DNA from 4 places in the Kitasatospora sp. NPDC053308 genome. Region 3 is predicted to be linked to each of the others. Evidence: riboswitches for the same ligand, from Rfam matches in the RefSeq annotation. Region 3 holds a riboswitch; each other region holds the start of a gene.

Region 1 (4,184 bases), on a different contig from region 3:
GCTCACGGTGCTCGCGGCGCTCGGCCTGGTGGCGAACAACTACTTCGCCTTCTACAGCAGTTGGGACGACCTCCTGGGCACCGGTGACACCGGCCCGGTGGTGATCCACAACAAGGCGGACGCCTCCGGGCGCCTGCTGGTGGAGACCGTCGGCCACGCGGCGGTCAAGGGCGGCGGCGCGATGGGCCGTGAGCCCGGCCAGTCCGGTGAGATCCGCAAGGTCCGGATCGACGGTGCGGTCAGCCGCCTGTCGACCGAGGGCTACGTGTACCTGCCCCCGCAGTACTTCCAGCCCGAGTACGCGCAGAAGCGGTTCCCGGCCGTGATCGTCAGCACCGGGTTCCCGGGGATCGCCGAGAACCTGATCACCCGGTTCAACTACCCCGGCGCGGCGCTCAAGCTGCTGCAGGAGGGCCGGATGCAGCCGACCGTCATGGTGCTGATGCGTCCGTCGCCCGCGCTGCCGCAGGACACCGAGTGCGAGGACATCCCGAACGGTCCGCAGTCCGACACGTACTTCACCAAGGACGTGCCCTCGGCGATCCAGGCCAGCTTCCGGGTCTCGTCCGACCCGCAGGCCTGGGCGTTCATGGGCAACTCCACGGGCGGCTACTGCGCGCTCAAGCTGGCCATGCGCCACCCCGACGTGTTCCCGACCGCCGTCGCCCTCTCCGCCTACTACGATGCCGCCGACGACCCGACCACCGGTGACCTGTTCGGCGGCAGCAAGCAGCGCCGCGACGAGGCCAACCTGATGTGGCGGCTGAAGAACCTGCCGGCGCCCAAGGTGTCCGTGCTGCTGGCCGGCACCAAGAAGGGCGACGGCGACTACCGCCGGGAGACCGAGGCCTTCGTCGACGCCGCGCAGAGCCCGATGAAGGTCTCGTACAGCATGCTGGAGAACGGCGGCCACAACTTCGAGACCTGGAGCGCGCTGCTGCCCTCCTCGCTGGAGTGGCTGTCCCAGCAACTCAAGGTGCCCGACCAGGCCGTCTGACGGACAGGCGCGCCAGACGACCGAACCCCCGGGGCCGCGGCCCCGGGGGTTCGATCGTCACGTGGCTCAGGCCACCCGCTCCAGCGTCCCGGTGTGCAACTGCCCGACCCGGCCGCCCTCGCCCTCGAAGGTCCAGAAGGCCCGGATCGTGAGGTTGTTGAGGTCCATCACATGGCTGACGGTGATCCCGCTCTGCTCCGTCCAGCTGATGAAGTAGATCTCCGGCGCGACCTCGGCGACGTGCAGCCGCACGTCCTCCCACTGGCCCGCGGACTCGCCGAGGCCCTCCCAGCGCAACCGCGTGCCGTCGGCCGAGTAGGTGTTGCGGAAGGCCGCGCCGTTGTCGGCCCGGAAGACGTAGGTACGGCCGGCGAAGGCGGGCAGGGGCGCGGTCATGGTGGGGCGGCTCCTCGTTTCGGGGGTCGGTGCTCGTGTGCACTGCGCTCTTGTGCACTGCGGAAGATGTCAGGCTCAAATTTATCCGACCGGGCGCACCCCGTCGGATCTTTGCCGCAGGACGGGTCACCGCGCCGCCTGGCACGACGCCCGGCTCCACCCCCGGCGCTGGGCCCGGCTCCATGCCGGGCCCTGCACCCGCCCTCACGCCCGGCACCGCCTGCCGCGCCACACCGGCCCGCCCGGAATGATCAACTCGGCCGCCACGCAGCGTCGTTGATCGACACCGCTGTGAGCTGCGCGACAACCGGCCCGGAGGAGTTGTCCGTTCACGTACGGCCTGCCTAGCCTGCAACGGCGTCCGCCCCTCGCGGACCCCGCCGCCGGGACGCCTAGTCCTGTCCACCCGCCGGCGGGTCACCGAGCACCACAGCGGACGGGAGCGGGGGAACCAAGGTCGGCGCCCGACCCGTGCGCACGCGCGCGCGGGCCGAGGCTAGGGGTGAAGCCGCTCCACAGGCGGCCGGGCAACTGCAGCCCGAACCCGACAGCTAACCTCGCAGGCGTCGCAGAGGTGACCCATGCCCCAGCCTGCCGCTGCCCGGCGCCGCGCGCCGCGCCACGCCCGCCCCTCCCACCGCGGCCGCAACGCCGCCTTCGCCGCCACCGGGGCGCTCGCCATCAGCGGCGCCGGACTGCTCGGACTGCCGTCCGTCACCGGTGCCCAGGCCGCCACCGCGCCGACCGTCACCCAGGACCGCCTCGCCCCGGCCACCATGGTCGCGGGCAAGGCCACCACGGCCTCGCTCACCCTGCACTCCTCGGCCTGCTTCACCGCGAAGACCGTGGGCGTGGGCGTGCGGGACGCGCGCGGCACCAACCTGGACTTCCCCGGCAACGCCTCCAACGTGCAGATCTGCCCGAGCGGTGTGAACTTCACCAGCGGTGCGCGCACCCTGCCCGCCGGCACCTACACCCAGTTCGGCTTCTGGCAGGACCTCGGCGGCGCCTGGCACAACCTGCCCTCGCAGCAGCTGGTGGTCTCGGCCACCGCCACCCCCGCGCCGACCCCGACCCCCGCGCCGACCGCCACCCCCACCGCGACCCCGACCCCCACCGCGACCCCGACCCCGAGCCCCACCGCGACCCCGACCAGCACCCCCGCGCCGACCTCCCCGGTCGCCGGCAAGTCGCTGACCTGGTCCGACGAGTTCAACGGCCCGCTCTCCTGGGGCCAGCGCTGGGTCGGCGACAAGAGCACCGCCTACAAGTACGGGAACCACAACCCGGACGACAACAAGCTCGACTGGCTGAACAAGAACAACGTCAGCGTCGCGGGCGGGGTCGCCACCTTCACCGCCACGTCCGGCGGACCGGCCCTGGAGAACGGCAAGCAGTCCTGGAACACCGGCTTCCTGACCACCGAGGGCTCCAGCGAGGGCTTCCAGGTCAAGACCGGCGACTACGCCGAGACCCGGGTCAAGCTGCCCGCCGGCACCGGTGCCTGGCCGGCCCTGTGGACCTGGAAGAACGGCAACGGGGAGATCGACTCCTTCGAGTACCACCCCGACAACCCGAACCTGCTGGAGCTGACCAACCACGTCAACCCCGGCAACCCGAAGTACTACACCGACGCGAGTGCCATCGCGAAGGACCAGTGGGTGACCATCGGCACCTACTACGGCGCCACCTCGGTGGACTGGTACGTCAACGGCGTCAAGGTCTTCTCGGACGGCAAGGGCGTGGGCGCCAACTGGTCGGCGTACCTGATCCTCAACCTCTCGGTGTGCGCGGGCCAGTACCACCCGGCGCCGCAGGGGACCGCCCCGATCACCATGGCCGCCGACTACGTCCGCGTCTACCGGTGACCGGTGACCGGTAGTCCGTAGGACCGTCCCCCGGTCACCGGAAGCAGGCAGCCGCTCGCGGGCGGCCGGTGACCGGTGGGACGGACGTGGTCCCGGAACCGTCAGCCCGCCGACTCGACCACCGGGATGGTGAACGGCGTGCGGTTGTCGCTCTCGTTCCGGTCGTCCGCGCTGTGCACCGCGACCCGGCCGCCGTGCAGCTCGCCCGGCTCCAGGTCGCGGCTGAGCCGGAGCGGGATGAGCGCGGTCGCGCTGCGTCCTTCCTTCAACCCGGGTCCGAAGACGCACTGCACCCGGTGGCCGTTCTGGAGCACCTCGCAGCCCGAGGGGTAGAACGGCCCCTCCGCCGTGACCCCCTCCGGCAGGGCGGCCACGACCGTGAACGGGGAGGCGGTGGTGTCCGGGCCCCGGTTGGCGACGAAGGCGTGGAGCGTCGTGAGGCCGCCGGGGGCCACCCCCTCGGGGGCGATCCGCACCACTTCCAGGTCCGAGTGCGAGGGCGCGGGCACCACGGCGGGCAGGGTGGACACCACGGTGGACGAGCCCGCCGCCCCCGGAGCGCCGACCTCCACCGCCGGACGGGGCTCCGGCCGGCGCAGCGCCCAGGACGGGCCGGTGGCCAGCACCGCCACCGCGCAGCCCGTCGTCACGGCCGCCACCACCCGGGCCCCGCCGATCCTCCCGCTCCTCGTGCGGCCCCGCCCTGGCGCGCCGCCCCGTACATCCTGGTCCGGCATCCCGCTCACCCTGCTCTCGTGCTCCGGCCGCCCGCGCCGTCGCGGGCCGCGTCCGGCATCAGGGTGGCCGAGCCGTCGCGGCGACCGGACGGTAACCCGAGCCGTGCCGCCGGCCCTCCGCCCGGACGGAGGAGGGCAGGCCCCGCCCACCGCAGAGCGGGGTTGACGGGGCGTCGGCTCAGGAGT
Region 2 (4,184 bases), on a different contig from region 3:
CGTCAAACCTATTTTCCGGAATCTCATCCAATCGGGTGAGTCCGATGGAAGAAGGAGCCGGTCCTTGGCCTCCCACCGCCGTCCCAAGCAGCCGAGCCGCGCGCGGATCTCCGTGCTCACCGCTGCCGCTGCGACCGCGGTCGCCCTCTCCGCCCAGGTGGCGGCGCACGCCGCGCCGCAGCCGAACAAAACGGACGTCAAGGCGCAGATCGACCAGCTCCAGGAGGAGCAGGAGCAGGCGGCGGAGAAGTACAACGGCGCCAAGGAGCGGGCCGACCAGCTGCGCAAGCAGGCCGACCAGCTGCAGGACCAGGTGGCCCGCGGCCAGGAGCAGATGGCCCAGCTGCAGAGCGGTCTGGCCGAGGTGGCGGGCGAGCAGTACCGCACCAACGGCATCGACCCGTCCGTCCAGCTGATGCTCTCCTCCGACCCGTCCGGCTACCTGGACAAGGCCTCCACCGTCCAGCAGGCCAGCACCACCCAGGCCGAGGCGCTCAAGGGCCTGCTGGACCAGCAGCGCCGGCTGGACCAGGAGAAGGCCGAGGCGGCCGCCGTGCTGGCCTCGCTGGACGCGACCACCAAGGACCTGAACCAGGCCAAGGCGGACGTCAACACCAAGCTGAAGGCGGCCCAGGACCTGCTGAACTCGCTCAGCGCCGCCGATCGCGCCGCGCTGAAGGCCCAGCAGGCGCAGGACGACCGCGCCTCGCGCGGCAGCGACCGGGTCGACCTGAGCAGCCTGCCGCCGGCCAGCGGCTACGCGGCCGTGGCCGTGGCCAAGGCGATGAGCAAGCAGGGGTCGCCGTACGTGTGGGGCGCCACCGGGCCGACCACCTTCGACTGCTCGGGCCTGATGGTCTGGTCGTACGGCCAGGCCGGCGTCTCGCTGCCGCGCACCTCCCAGGAGCAGGGCCACTACGGCACCCGGGTGCCCTCGCTGGACCAGGCCCAGCCCGGCGACCTGGTCGTCTACGGCGCCGACATGCACCACGTCGGGATGTACATCGGCAACGGCATGGTGGTCCACGCGCCGCACACCGGTGACGTGGTGAAGGTGATGAAGGCCGATGCGATGCCCATCAACACGATCCGCCGGGTCTGACACCCCGACACGCCGCCGGGCCGCTGTCCGGGGGCTGTGATCCGCGCCACCCTCCGCAGGGGGTGGCGTCCGGGTTTTCGAGCGTTTCACGGCTCCGGGGTGAGGCCTGATCAGCCTTGCGTGCGGCGGCGGTCACCATCGGTCATTTTCACAAAAGAACTTGGGTAATCTTCCGTCTTTTTTCTGACAAGGATTTGAACCGATCACGGTTCAGTTACTAGGGTCGTGCCCCGAACCACCGCACTGTCGATCACCCAGCAAGGGGTGGCGGCGGTGGTTACCGCCGAGTTCGCAAGGCAGCGGGGCAGGTCGAAGCGACTGCCGACAGGGGAGCCCAGTGGTCGGGGGCGCTGCGGAGCGGAGCCGGGGAACCACGTTCCTCCGGGGTGAATCGGCGCCAGGTCGGCCGGTGGAACGGCCGTGAGGCGTCGTAGGGCATGCTTCCGGCCCGAACCCGTCAGCTCACCCGGTAGGCGGACGTAGGAAGAAGGAGTCCGCCTTCGTGGCGTCCCATCGTCGTCCCAAGCCCGCGAGTCGTGCCCGCGTCTCGATCCTGACCGGCGTCGCCGCGGCAGCCGTCGCGCTCTCCGCGCAGTCCGGCGCCCACGCCGACCCGCAGCCGACCAAGGACCAGGTCAAGGAGCAGGTCGACCAGCTCAACGAGCAGGCCGAGGTGGCGACCGAGCAGTACAACGCCGCCCAGGAGAAGCAGCAGGCCCTGGAGAAGCAGGTCGCCGGCCTGCAGGACCAGGTGGCCCGTCAGCAGGCCCAGGTGACCGACCTGCAGGGCGGCCTCGCCGAGATCGCCGGGGAGCAGTACCGCAACGGCGGGATATCCCCGACCGTCCAGCTGATGTTCTCGTCCAGCCCGGACAACTTCCTCAACCAGGCCGGTGCGCTGAACCAGGCCGGGGACACCCAGAAGAACCAGCTGAAGCAACTCCAGGAGCAGCAGCGCAAGCTCGACCAGGACCGCACCGAGGCCCAGGGCAAGCTCGCCGAGCTGGAGTCCACCACCCAGCAGCTGAAGGCCTCCAAGGAGGAGGTCCAGAACAAGCTGAAGGCCGCCCAGGACCTGCTCAACACCCTGACCGAGCAGGAGCGCCAGGCGCTGCGCGCGGCGGAGGAGAAGGCCGCCGCCGACGCCAAGGCCCAGGCCGACGCCGCGAAGGCGCAGCAGCAGGCCGCCGACCGCGCCTCGCGCGACAACGGCCGCAGCGACCTCTCCACGCCGACCTCCACGCCGGTCGCCAAGCCGCCGGCGCCCGGCAGCTCGCGCGGTGCCGCCGCGCTGTCCGCCGCCGCGTCCAAGATCGGCAGCCCGTACGTGTGGGGCGCCACCGGCCCGAGCTCCTTCGACTGCTCCGGCCTGATGGTCTGGGCGTTCAACCAGGTCGGCGTCTCGCTGCCGCGCACCTCGCAGGAGCAGGCCCACGCCGGCACCCGGATCGGCACCGACCTGTCCCAGGCCCAGCCCGGCGACCTGCTGATCTTCTACTCGGACGCCCACCACGTCGGCATCTACGCCGGCGGCGGCCAGGTGCTGCACGCGCCCAAGCCGGGCGCGTCGGTCCGCTACGAGGCCGTCACCAACATGCCGCTGTCCGGCATCGTGCGGGTCTGACCCCCGCTCCGCGCCACCAGGCCCGGTCTTCCGTCACGGAAGGCCGGGCCTGCGGCTTTGCCGGCGGCTCGGGCTGATGTCCGATTAGGGGTCGAATATTCGGGTCCGGAGGGGTTTGGACTCGCTTGCCCGGACTCGCTAACGTCTGCCACCGGACTCCCGCTGAGGACCGCGCGCAGTGGTGCGGCGGCGGGACCGCGCCGCAGGATTGGAGCCGCTGCCGCCATGCCCGTGCACCGCCGTTCCCAACTGCTCGCCCGTGCGCTGGTGCTGACGGCGGCAGCCACCACCGCGCTGGGCGTGGCGACCAGCGGCAGCGCCCAGGCCGCCCCCGGCAGCCCGGACCCGGCGGACCGCAAGGACGTCAAGGCGCAGGTCGAGCAGCTCTACGACGAGGCCGAGCAGGCGTCGGAGAAGTACAACGCCGCCCAGGAGGCCCAGCGGAGGCTCCAGGGCGAGACCACGATCCTGCAGGGCGAGATCGCCGTCGCCCAGGACCAGCTCAACGAGCTGCGCGGCGACCTGGCGACCGTGGCCGGGGCCGAGTACCGCGGCGGGGGGATGAACCAGACCGCCCAGCTGATGCTGTCCCCCGACCCGGAGGGCTACCTCGCCCGCGCCCGGACGATGAGCCAGGCCTCGGAGCGGCAGCAGGAGACGCTGCACGAGCTGGTCACCCGCCAGCGCCGGCTCGACCAGCGGCGCACCGAGGCGACCGCCAAGCTCGCGGAGCTGGAGGAGGCCCGCCGCTCGCTCGCCGACAGCAAGCAGCAGATCCAGCAGCGGCTGGCCGCGGCGCAGAAGCTGCTCAACAGCCTGGGCAGCGCCGAGCGGGCCCGGATGGCCGCCCAGGACGCCCGGGAGGCCGAGCAGCGCGCCACCCGCGGCCTCGACCGGCTGGACCTCGGCACCACCCCGCCCGCCTCCGAGCGCGGCGCGGCGGCGCTGGCCGCCGCGGTGCGCATGATCGGCTCCCCGTACGTCTACGGCTCCACCGGGCCCCGCTCGTTCGACTGCTCCGGTCTGATGTACTACAGCTGGCGGCAGGCCGGAGTGACCCTGCCGCGCACCTCGCAGGCCCAGGCGTACGCCGGCCAGCGGGTCAACCTCTCCGAAGCGCGACCGGGAGACCTGGTGATCTTCTACCGGGACATGCACCACGTCGGCATGTACGCCGGCGGCGGTGTGATCGTGCACGCCCCCTACCCGGGCGCCAAGGTGCGCTACGAGAGCGTCAACGCCATGCCGGTCTCGGGGGTGGTCCGGCTCTGAGCGCGTCGCCGTCCGGCACCGCCGGACCCGACCCCGTGCCCATACCCCGCCGCGGGCTGTCCCGGCGGGGTGCGCTGCTGCTCGCCGCCGGAGGGCTGGCCCAGCTGTCGCTGCCGCCGCTCGCCCCGGCGGCGGCACCGGCCCGGCAGGAGGCCGACCGGCGGACGGAGGCGGCGGCGGTGCTCG
Region 3 (4,184 bases):
TCCAGGGTCTCGGTCAGCGAGCCGATCTGGTTCACCTTCACCAGCAGGGCGTTGGCGGTGCCGGTCTCGATGCCCTTGGCCAGGCGGGCCGGGTTGGTGACGAACAGGTCGTCGCCGACCAGCTGGACCTTGTCGCCCAGCTTGTCGGTCATGGCCTTCCAGCCGTCCCAGTCCGACTCGTCCAGCGGGTCCTCGATGGAGACCAGCGGGTAGGCGGCGACCAGCCCGGCGTAGTACTCGATGAGCTCGGCGGAGGAGAGCGCCTTGCCCTCGAACTGGTAGGCACCGTCCTGGTAGAACTCGGAGGCGGCGACGTCCAGGGCCAGCGCGATGTCCCGGCCGGGCACGTAGCCGGCCTTCTGGATGGCCTCGGTGATCAGGTCCAGAGCCTCGCGGTTGCTGTCCAGGTTCGGCGCGAAGCCGCCCTCGTCGCCGAGGCCGGTGGACAGGCCGCGCTCCTTCAGCACGCCCTTGAGGGTGTGGTAGACCTCGACGCCCCAGCGGACGGCCTCGGAGAAGGACTCCGCGCCGATCGGGGCGATCATGAACTCCTGGATGTCGACGTTGGAGTCCGCGTGCGAGCCGCCGTTGAGGATGTTCATCATCGGGACCGGCAGGACGTGCGCGTTCGGGCCGCCCAGGTAGCGGAACAGCGGCAGGTCGCTGGCCTCGGAGGCGGCGTGCGCGACGGCCAGCGAGACGCCGAGGATGGCGTTGGCGCCGAGCGAGGACTTGTCCGGGGTGGCGTCCAGGTCGAGCATGGCCTGGTCGATCAGGCGCTGCTCGGTGGCGTCGTAGCCGACCAGCTCCGGGCCGATCTGCTCGATGACGGCCAGGACGGCCTTCTCCACGCCCTTGCCGAAGTAGCGGTTCTTGTCACCGTCGCGCAGCTCCAGCGCCTCGAAGGCACCGGTGGAGGCACCCGACGGGACAGCGGCACGACCCGTGCTGCCGTCGTCGAGGCCGACCTCGACCTCGACCGTGGGGTTGCCGCGGGAGTCGAGGATCTCACGGGCTACGACGACATCGATGGACGGCACGAAGCATCTCCTTGCGGAAGCAGGGTCCGGCTGACGGTGGTGCTGTCGCCAGGACGATTGCGGAGTCGTTACGGACCAGAGCCTAACCGCCCGGGCTCCCGGGGCCACCTCCGCCTCGGTCCCGTCTCAGCGTGTGGCCCCGCTACCCACCGGTAGTTCACCTGCTTGTCCCACCTTGTCCCACCGCGCCGGGCGAATGCGGACGAAGGGGACCGGTACGGCCGGCCCCCTCCGCGCCCGGGCGTGGCGGGTCAGCCGAGGTGCAGCACCTGGCCCGGCAGGATCAGGTCCGGGTCGCCGCCGACGGTGGAGCGGTTCTGCTCGTACAGGGCGTGCCAGCCGCCGGACACGCCCTGGGCGGCGGCGATGGTCGACAGCGTGTCACCGGCGCGGACGGTGTAGTCGTGACCGCTCTGCGCGGACGGCTGCGCGGGGCTCGGGGCCGCGTGCCTGGGGACGTACTGCTGCGCCGACGGGTCGACGGGCTTCTCGGCCTGCTGGGGGGCGGCGTGCTTCGGGGCCTGCTTCTGGACGGGCTTGGCCTCGGACTTCTGGACCGGCTTCTCCACCGGCTTCTGGGCCTGCCGCTTGGGCGTCTGCTGCTGCGGGGCGGACTGCGGCTTGGCGTCCGAGGAGGTGTCGACCGACGCCGGGGCGCCGCCCTTGGTCAGACCGGCCTTCTTGGAGCAGACCGGCCAGGCGCCGGGGCCCTGCGAGGCGAGCACCTTCTCGGCGATCGCGATCTGCTGCCCCTTGCTGGCCTGGTGGGCCTGCGGAGCGTAGGCGGTGCCGCCGTACGCCTTCCAGGTGCTGGAGGTGAACTGCAGGCCGCCGTAGAAGCCGTTGCCGGTGTTGATGCTCCAGTTGCCGCCGCTCTCGCACTGGGCGACGGAGTCCCAGGTGGAGGCCGGGGCGGCGGAGGCGCCGGTGGCGGTGAGGAGCGGCAGCGCGAGTCCGACGCCGGCCACACCGGCGACGGCGATGGCCTTCTCGGCCTGGGTGCGACGACGATGACGGCCAGTTCCAACGAACAGCATGAAGAGGTCCCTCTCCGCACGCCTGCGAGGTGAGCTGTCGGGTTCGGACCGGGAGGTGGCCCGGCCGCCGTACGCGGAATCGGTTCCGCGCGGGCGGCTTCACCCCAAGCCGTGGGGACGGCAACAAACCTGGGTCCCCCGCCCCTGCCCAGGGTTCTGGTCGGTTTCCCGTGACGCGGCGGGCAGGATTCGGCGTTCCGCGCACGAGGTCCGCAGCTGCGAACTCCAGGGAGAGTAGACAGATCCTCAGACCAATCACAAGCTCATATCACGGATATCACACAGAAATTACGGCGCGTGTCCGATCGCCTACCAACGGCGGCGCTATGTCCGGATTGATGGGTGTTCACACCCCCGCCGGAGCCGCTACGGCGACGGTCCGTCAGCGCGTCGACCCGGCCGGAGTCCGCTCCCGCCGATTCGTCAAGGGCGCGGGACGGCGCGCGGAGGCGTATGCGGGGAGCGGCTCTCCGGGCTGAATTCCACCGGGAGTTCCCGCAGGCCACGCATGATGAGGCCGCCTCGCCAGCGCAGATTCTCCGGGCTTTCCGCGAGCCGCAGATCCGGCAGCCGGGAAAGCAGCGTGGCCAGCGCGGCCCGGCCCTCCAACCGGGCCAGCGGGGCGCCGATGCAGTAGTGGATGCCGTGCCCGAAGCCCAGGTGCGGGTTGTCCGTTCGGGCCAGGTCCAGGGTGTTCTCGTCGGCGAACCGGGCCGGGTCGCGGTCCGCGGCCGCCAGCACCACCAGCACCGGATCGCCGACCGGGATGTCCACCCCGCCGATGGACAGCGGCTGCGTGGCGAACCGCCAGGTCGCCAGCTCCACCGGCCCGTCGTAGCGCAGGAGTTCCTCGATCCCCGTCTCCAGCAGCGCGCTCTCCCCGCGCGCCACCGACTCCTGCAGCAGCCGGCGCTGCCCCGGGTTGCGCAGCAGCGCGTACGTCCCGTTGCCGATGAGGTTCACGGTCGTCTCGAAGCCCGCGAACAGGAGGATGAACGCCATCGCGGCGGCCTCCTTCTCGGTCAGGTGCTCCCCGTGGTCGCTCGCCCGGATCAGGCCCGAGATCAGGTCGTCCCCGAGGTCCGCGCGCTTGCGGTGGATCAGCTCCAGCAGGTACGCCCGCATCCGCTTCACCGCCCGCCCCACGCCGCCGCGTTGACCGCCACCGTGTCGGATCATCATCCCGGCCCAGTCGCGGAAGTCGTCCTGGTCCTCGGCGGGCACGCCCAGCATGTCGCAGATCGCGTAGATGGGGAGCGGGAAGGCGAACTCGTGGATCAGGTCCGCCGAGCCGCGCTGCGCGAAGCCGTCGATCAGCCGGTCGGTGAGCTGCTGCACCCGCGGCTCGAACTCCGCCACCCGGCGCGGGGTGAACGCCTTCGACACCAGCCGGCGCAGCCGGGTGTGGTCCGGCGGGTCGATGTTCAGCAGGTGGGTCATCAGGTCCGCCTGCCGCTCCCCCGGGATGCCCACCCGGCCGGTGCGGTGCGCCTGCTCGCTGTGGTGCGCCGGGTTCTTCGACAGCCGGCTGTCCGCGAGCGCCTGCCGGGCGTCCGCGTACCTGGTCACCAGCCACGCCTCGACGCCGCTCGGCAGCGTGGTGCGGTGCACCGGGGCGTGTTCCCGCAGCCACGCGTAGGCGGGGTACGGATCGGCGGCGAACTCCCAGGTGAACAGCTCCGGGGCGGGGGCGCCGGGCTGCGCGCCGGAGGGTCGGTCGGAGGCGTCGGACGGCGTGGCGGCGGGCCGCGCGGGGTCGGGCTGAGCTGGCATGGGACGACCGTATCCGGTGGGTGCGCGCGCCCCGTCCGTCGGCGGCCCGCGACCCCCTCGTCAACGGCGTGCGACCGGCGCGCCAACGCTCCGTGGACGACGCGTGGCCGGTTCGTGGACGGCCCGTGGACAGTCCGTGGCCGGGTCTTGGGCAGCTCTTGGCCGGACACCGGGCGTGAGCCTGGTCACCTGAGGGGTAATCCCTGTTGCGGAGGGTCAGGACGTGCCTACGATCCTCCGCAGTACGCGTGGGCGCCGGTGCGGTGTCGCCCACAGGGAGGAGCAGACCATGCGGGTCAGCGGGTCAGTCGTCGTCATCGCGGTACTCGACGGC
Region 4 (4,184 bases), on a different contig from region 3:
CGGCTTCAGCGAGAAGATCGACGCGCCGTTCATCTCGCCGGACGACCGGGCCGCGATGTGGATGGCCGTCCAGCACCTGGCCGAACTCGGGCACGAGCGGATCGGGCTGGCCGTCGGGCAGCGCCGGTACGTCCCGGTGCTGCGCAAGATAGAAGGCTTCACGGCGGCGATGCGCGAGGTGCTCGGGCGTACCCGGGAGGAGGCCGAGGACCTCGTCCACCACACGCTGTTCAGCGTGGAGGGCGGGCACGCGGCGGCCGGCGCGCTGCTCGACAAGGGCTGCACGGCGATCGTCTGCGGGAGCGACATGATGGCGCTCGGAGCGATCCGGGCGGTGCGGCAGCGGGGGCTGTCGGTGCCGCACGACGTGTCGGTGGTCGGCTTCGACGACTCGCCGCTGATCGCCTTCACCGAGCCGCCGTTGACCACGATCCGCCAGCCGGTCGAGGCGATGGCCACGGCGGCGGTGGACGCGCTGCTGGAAGAAGTCGGCGGGAACGCCGCGCAGCGGGGCGAGTTCATGTTCCAGCCGGAGCTGGTGATGCGCGGGTCCACCGGCGCCTGCGCGCGCTGAGCGTCGGGCCGGTGTCCTGAGCTGCGGGCCCGTGGCGTGCGTGCGGCGCGCCCCGGGCGGCGGTCGGCCGTAAGGCCAACGGAAGGGCCCCGGAGGGCAGTTGCTCTCCGGGGCCCTTCGGCGTACGCCGGTTCAGCCCTCCTGGGCGCTCGGGCGGTCGACGGTGAGGCGGTGGCCGTCGGTCGTTTCGCCGGTACGGGTCTCGGTGCGGCGGCCGCGGGCCAGGTAGTCGCGCAGGACCAGTTCGACGGCGTCCTGTGGGTTCTTGGTACCGGAGAGCATCATCGCGTCGATCGCGAGGTTCGCGTCGAGCGTGACGGTGACCTGGGCCATGTGACTCCTCCTCGGGTGCAGAGCAGCAGCATGCCCGTTGGGACCGGGTTTCACCACGGGGATACGCCGAAGCCCCGGGAGGAGCGACCAGACTCCTCCCGGGGCGGTGGGCTGCCGGGGTTCGGATGACAGCTGACAGATAACAGATGTTGAAATCTGTTATCTGTCAGCTGTTATCTGTCGGCTGTCATCTGTCAGCCGTCGGCCGTCATCCGTCTGCCGAACGCGCCGTCGACCGTCGACCGTCAGCCGTACGCCGTGACGGATCCTCAGACCCGGCCGGCGAAGTCCGGGGCCCAGTTGGCGATGGTCTGCTCGCGCACGCCCGCGCTCGGGTTGGCGGCCTCGACGTACTTGCCGCCGCCGACGTAGATCGCGACGTGGTAGACGCCCGAGTCCTTGCCGTTGTTGGACCAGAACAGCAGGTCGCCCGGCTGCAGGCTGTCCAGCGAGACGTGGGTGCTGGCGGCGGCCTGGTCGGCGGCGACGCGCGGGATGGAGATGCCCGCGGCGCGCAGCGCGGCCTGGGTCAGGCCGGAGCAGTCCCAGCCGCCGTTGCCGGTGCCGCCGTAGACGTAGGCCTGGCCGACCTTGGACTCGGCGAAGGACACCGCGGCGGCCATGCTGCCGGTGGCGGCCTGGGCCGGGGCGGCCGGCTTGGCGGCCGGGGTCTGGGTCTGAGCGGCCGGCTTGGCGTTCACGGAACCGCCGTTCGCGGACTGACCGGACTTCTGCGGGCGGTTGAACCAGGTGAAGTCCGAGCCGGACTTGTCCGAGGAGCCGGACTGCTGGGCCTGGTCGCCGTCACCGAAGGTCAGGTGCTGGCCCGGGTAGATGGTGTCCGGGCCCTCGGTCAGGGTGCTGCGGTTGAGCTCGTACAGCCGCTGCCAGCCGCCCTGGACGTTGTGCTTGTCGGCGATGGCGGACAGCCAGTCGCCCGCGACCACGGTGTAGTCGTGGTCCTGGGCCCACTGCTGGTGCTTCTGGGTCCAGTTGGTGGCGGCGGAGTCGGTGGAGGCCTGCGCGTCGGTCTGGGCCGGCACGGCGGGCTTGGCGGGCTTCGCGGCCGGGGCCGAGGTCTGCGCCGGCTTGGCGGCCGGGGCGGCGGGCGCGGCCGGCTTGGCGGCGGCCGAGGTGTCGACGGCGGCCGGGGTGCCGCCCTTGGTCAGGCCGGCCTGGACCGAGCACACCGGCCAGGCGCCGGGGCCCTGCGAGGCGAGCACCTTCTCGGCGACGGCGATCTGCTGGTCCTTGGTGGCCAGGTCGGCGCGCGAGGCGTAGGCGGTGCCGCCGAAGGCGGACCAGGTGCTCTGGGTGAACTGGAGGCCGCCGTAGAAGCCGTTGCCGGTGTTGATGCTCCAGTTGCCGCTGCTCTCGCACTGGGCGACCTTGTCCCAGGTGGCGACGGAGGCGGCGGAGGCGGTGCCGGAGACGAGGCAGGGAATGGTGAGGCCGACGCCCGCGACGCCGATGGCGGCGATCACGCGGCGGGTGCGGCTGGACAGGCGAGTGCCGTTGGTGGGCAGCATGAAGACGCGGTCCTCTCCCACGCCTGCGAGGTGAGCTGTCGGATTCGGGCTGGAGTTGCCCGGCCGCGCGTGGCGCGGCTTCACCCCTAGCCCTGAACCGTTCCGAGGACCGGTCCGGGGCGACTTACCTGTGGGTCCCCCGCTCCTGCCGTGGTGCGTTATTCGCGCTGCCAGGACATCCGACGGCAGGACTCGGCGTTGCGGATGAACTGGGTCCGTGTGGTCACGAACGGGGAGCACGTTAAGCAGACTTAAGTTAAAACTGCAAATAGCTGTGATGTGTATCACGGTTTAGTGGGAACTGCCCCGTGGGTCGGAATTCATGATCGAAAATGGTCGCGCAATGATCATTTTCTGGCAATTCCACTGCGGATATCCATAACTGTCTCCGCCTCAGGAAATGCATGACGGTGTGTCGAAGCGCGAGGGGGCGCACTCCTCGATCCGGGGGAGCCATCGCGATTCAAGCGCTGGAGGGCGCGCCGGGGGCGCCCGGGAAACGTCTGTCATTTCCTGATGAAGAGAACAGAACGGACATTTCTCTTCAATGTCCGCTTAACTCCCGTACTGTTCCGGTACGGCACGGACCGGTGCCAGGCGAGCAAGCCGGGCAAACCAGGCGGGCAAATCAGGCAGGCAAACCGGGCGGGCGGGCAAACCGGGCGGGATCCCAGGCCAGGGCCCGGCCGGCCGACAGGCCGGCGGGTGGGCCATCGGGCAGCCGGAGAGCGGGCACGGCGAAGGGCCCGGAACGCGAACGGCGTTCCGGGCCCTCTGCGCGCGCGGACGACCGCGCGGTGTCCGTTACTGGCCGACGGCCCCGTCGACGGCCGCGTGGGCGCCACGGGTGCCCTCCACGGCCCCCTCGGCCTCGGCGGCGGCCGCCGCCTCCGCCTCGGCGCGCGCCAGGTCCTCGGCGGACGGCGCGGGCAGCGCGGCCATGTAGGTGGAGGCGATCAGCTGGCCGACGGTCGGGTACGCGCCCAGCGGCGCGGCCGACGGGCAGCCGGTCTCCTCGGCGGCCGCGGCGAGCAGCTCGGAGTCGGCCTCCGGTCCGATCACCAGCGGCGCCAGCGCGGGGCGCTGCGAGCCGGTCTCCTTGAGGTGGTCGACGGCCGCGGCCACCGAGCCGGGCACGTCGAGCGCGGCGGCCACGACCGGGACGGCCAGGCGGGCGGCCAGCAGTACACCGGTGATGCCGGCCGCGGCGGCCGCGTCCTCGCCGCCGACGGTGGTCAGGACCACGCCGTCCGCGGCGGTCGCGATGGCGAACAGCCGGGCCCGGTCGGCGCGGGCCAGCCCGGCCTCGGACAGCCGGACGTGGACGGCCTCGGCGAGCAGCGGGTGCGGGCCGAGCGCGTCGGTGACGGGCGCGCCGTACTCGGCGGCGAGCGCGTGGAGTTCGGGCAGGAAGCCGTGCGGGCCCGGCACCAGCGGCACCAGGACGGGCATCGGCAGGCCGGCCTCGGCGGCCATGGCCAGGAGCTCGGCGACGGTGCGGTCCTCGCCGCCCTCGCCCTCGGCGGAGTCGCCGGGGAGGTATCCGACCGTGGCCTGGACGCCGTGGTGCTCGCTGCGGACGATCGAGAGCAGTTCCTCGACGACCGAGCGGGACTCGGGCCCGGCGGTCGCGGGCACGGCGAGCACCAGGGCCGGGGAGCCGGTGGGGATCTCGGGGCGCTCGGGACGACGGTGGCGCCCCCGCGCACGGGAGCCTGGAGTGCGGACGGGCAGTGGCGCGCCCGGGA

The links. Region 3 has a riboswitch for cyclic di-AMP ahead of ACZ6Y7_RS27450 (transglycosylase family protein). Riboswitches for the same ligand answer to the same signal wherever they lie in the genome.
Region 1: it holds a riboswitch for cyclic di-AMP, as region 3 does, so the genes downstream of both, ACZ6Y7_RS09950 (glycoside hydrolase family 16 protein) here and ACZ6Y7_RS27450 (transglycosylase family protein) in region 3, are expected to answer to the same signal.
Region 2: it holds a riboswitch for cyclic di-AMP, as region 3 does, so the genes downstream of both, ACZ6Y7_RS17410 (NlpC/P60 family protein) here and ACZ6Y7_RS27450 (transglycosylase family protein) in region 3, are expected to answer to the same signal.
Region 4: it holds a riboswitch for cyclic di-AMP, as region 3 does, so the genes downstream of both, ACZ6Y7_RS34365 (transglycosylase family protein) here and ACZ6Y7_RS27450 (transglycosylase family protein) in region 3, are expected to answer to the same signal.

Annotation. Positions count from the first base shown of each region.
Region 1 is NZ_JBVJJY010000003.1:451,715-455,898, forward strand. It holds gene ACZ6Y7_RS09940 (alpha/beta hydrolase) at 1-997, shown strand, start outside; gene ACZ6Y7_RS09945 (phenolic acid decarboxylase) at 1,064-1,393, opposite strand; cyclic di-AMP (ydaO/yuaA leader) riboswitch at 1,845-1,974, shown strand; gene ACZ6Y7_RS09950 (glycoside hydrolase family 16 protein) at 1,975-3,261, shown strand; gene ACZ6Y7_RS09955 (hypothetical protein) at 3,363-3,911, opposite strand.
Region 2 is NZ_JBVJJY010000006.1:431,174-435,357, forward strand. It holds gene ACZ6Y7_RS17405 (C40 family peptidase) at 65-1,102, shown strand; cyclic di-AMP (ydaO/yuaA leader) riboswitch at 1,441-1,594, shown strand; gene ACZ6Y7_RS17410 (NlpC/P60 family protein) at 1,605-2,726, shown strand; gene ACZ6Y7_RS17415 (C40 family peptidase) at 2,952-3,998, shown strand; gene ACZ6Y7_RS17420 (hypothetical protein) at 4,034-4,184, shown strand, end outside.
Region 3 is NZ_JBVJJY010000014.1:205,151-209,334, reverse strand. It holds gene eno (phosphopyruvate hydratase) at 1-1,040, opposite strand, end outside; gene ACZ6Y7_RS27450 (transglycosylase family protein) at 1,292-2,077, opposite strand; cyclic di-AMP (ydaO/yuaA leader) riboswitch at 2,083-2,249, opposite strand; gene ACZ6Y7_RS27445 (cytochrome P450 family protein) at 2,501-3,850, opposite strand; gene ACZ6Y7_RS27440 (SDR family NAD(P)-dependent oxidoreductase) at 4,140-4,184, shown strand, end outside.
Region 4 is NZ_JBVJJY010000025.1:77,150-81,333, forward strand. It holds gene ACZ6Y7_RS34355 (LacI family DNA-binding transcriptional regulator) at 1-574, shown strand, start outside; gene ACZ6Y7_RS34360 (hypothetical protein) at 707-907, opposite strand; gene ACZ6Y7_RS34365 (transglycosylase family protein) at 1,177-2,436, opposite strand; cyclic di-AMP (ydaO/yuaA leader) riboswitch at 2,444-2,602, opposite strand; gene ACZ6Y7_RS34370 (sirohydrochlorin chelatase family protein) at 3,241-4,184, opposite strand, start outside.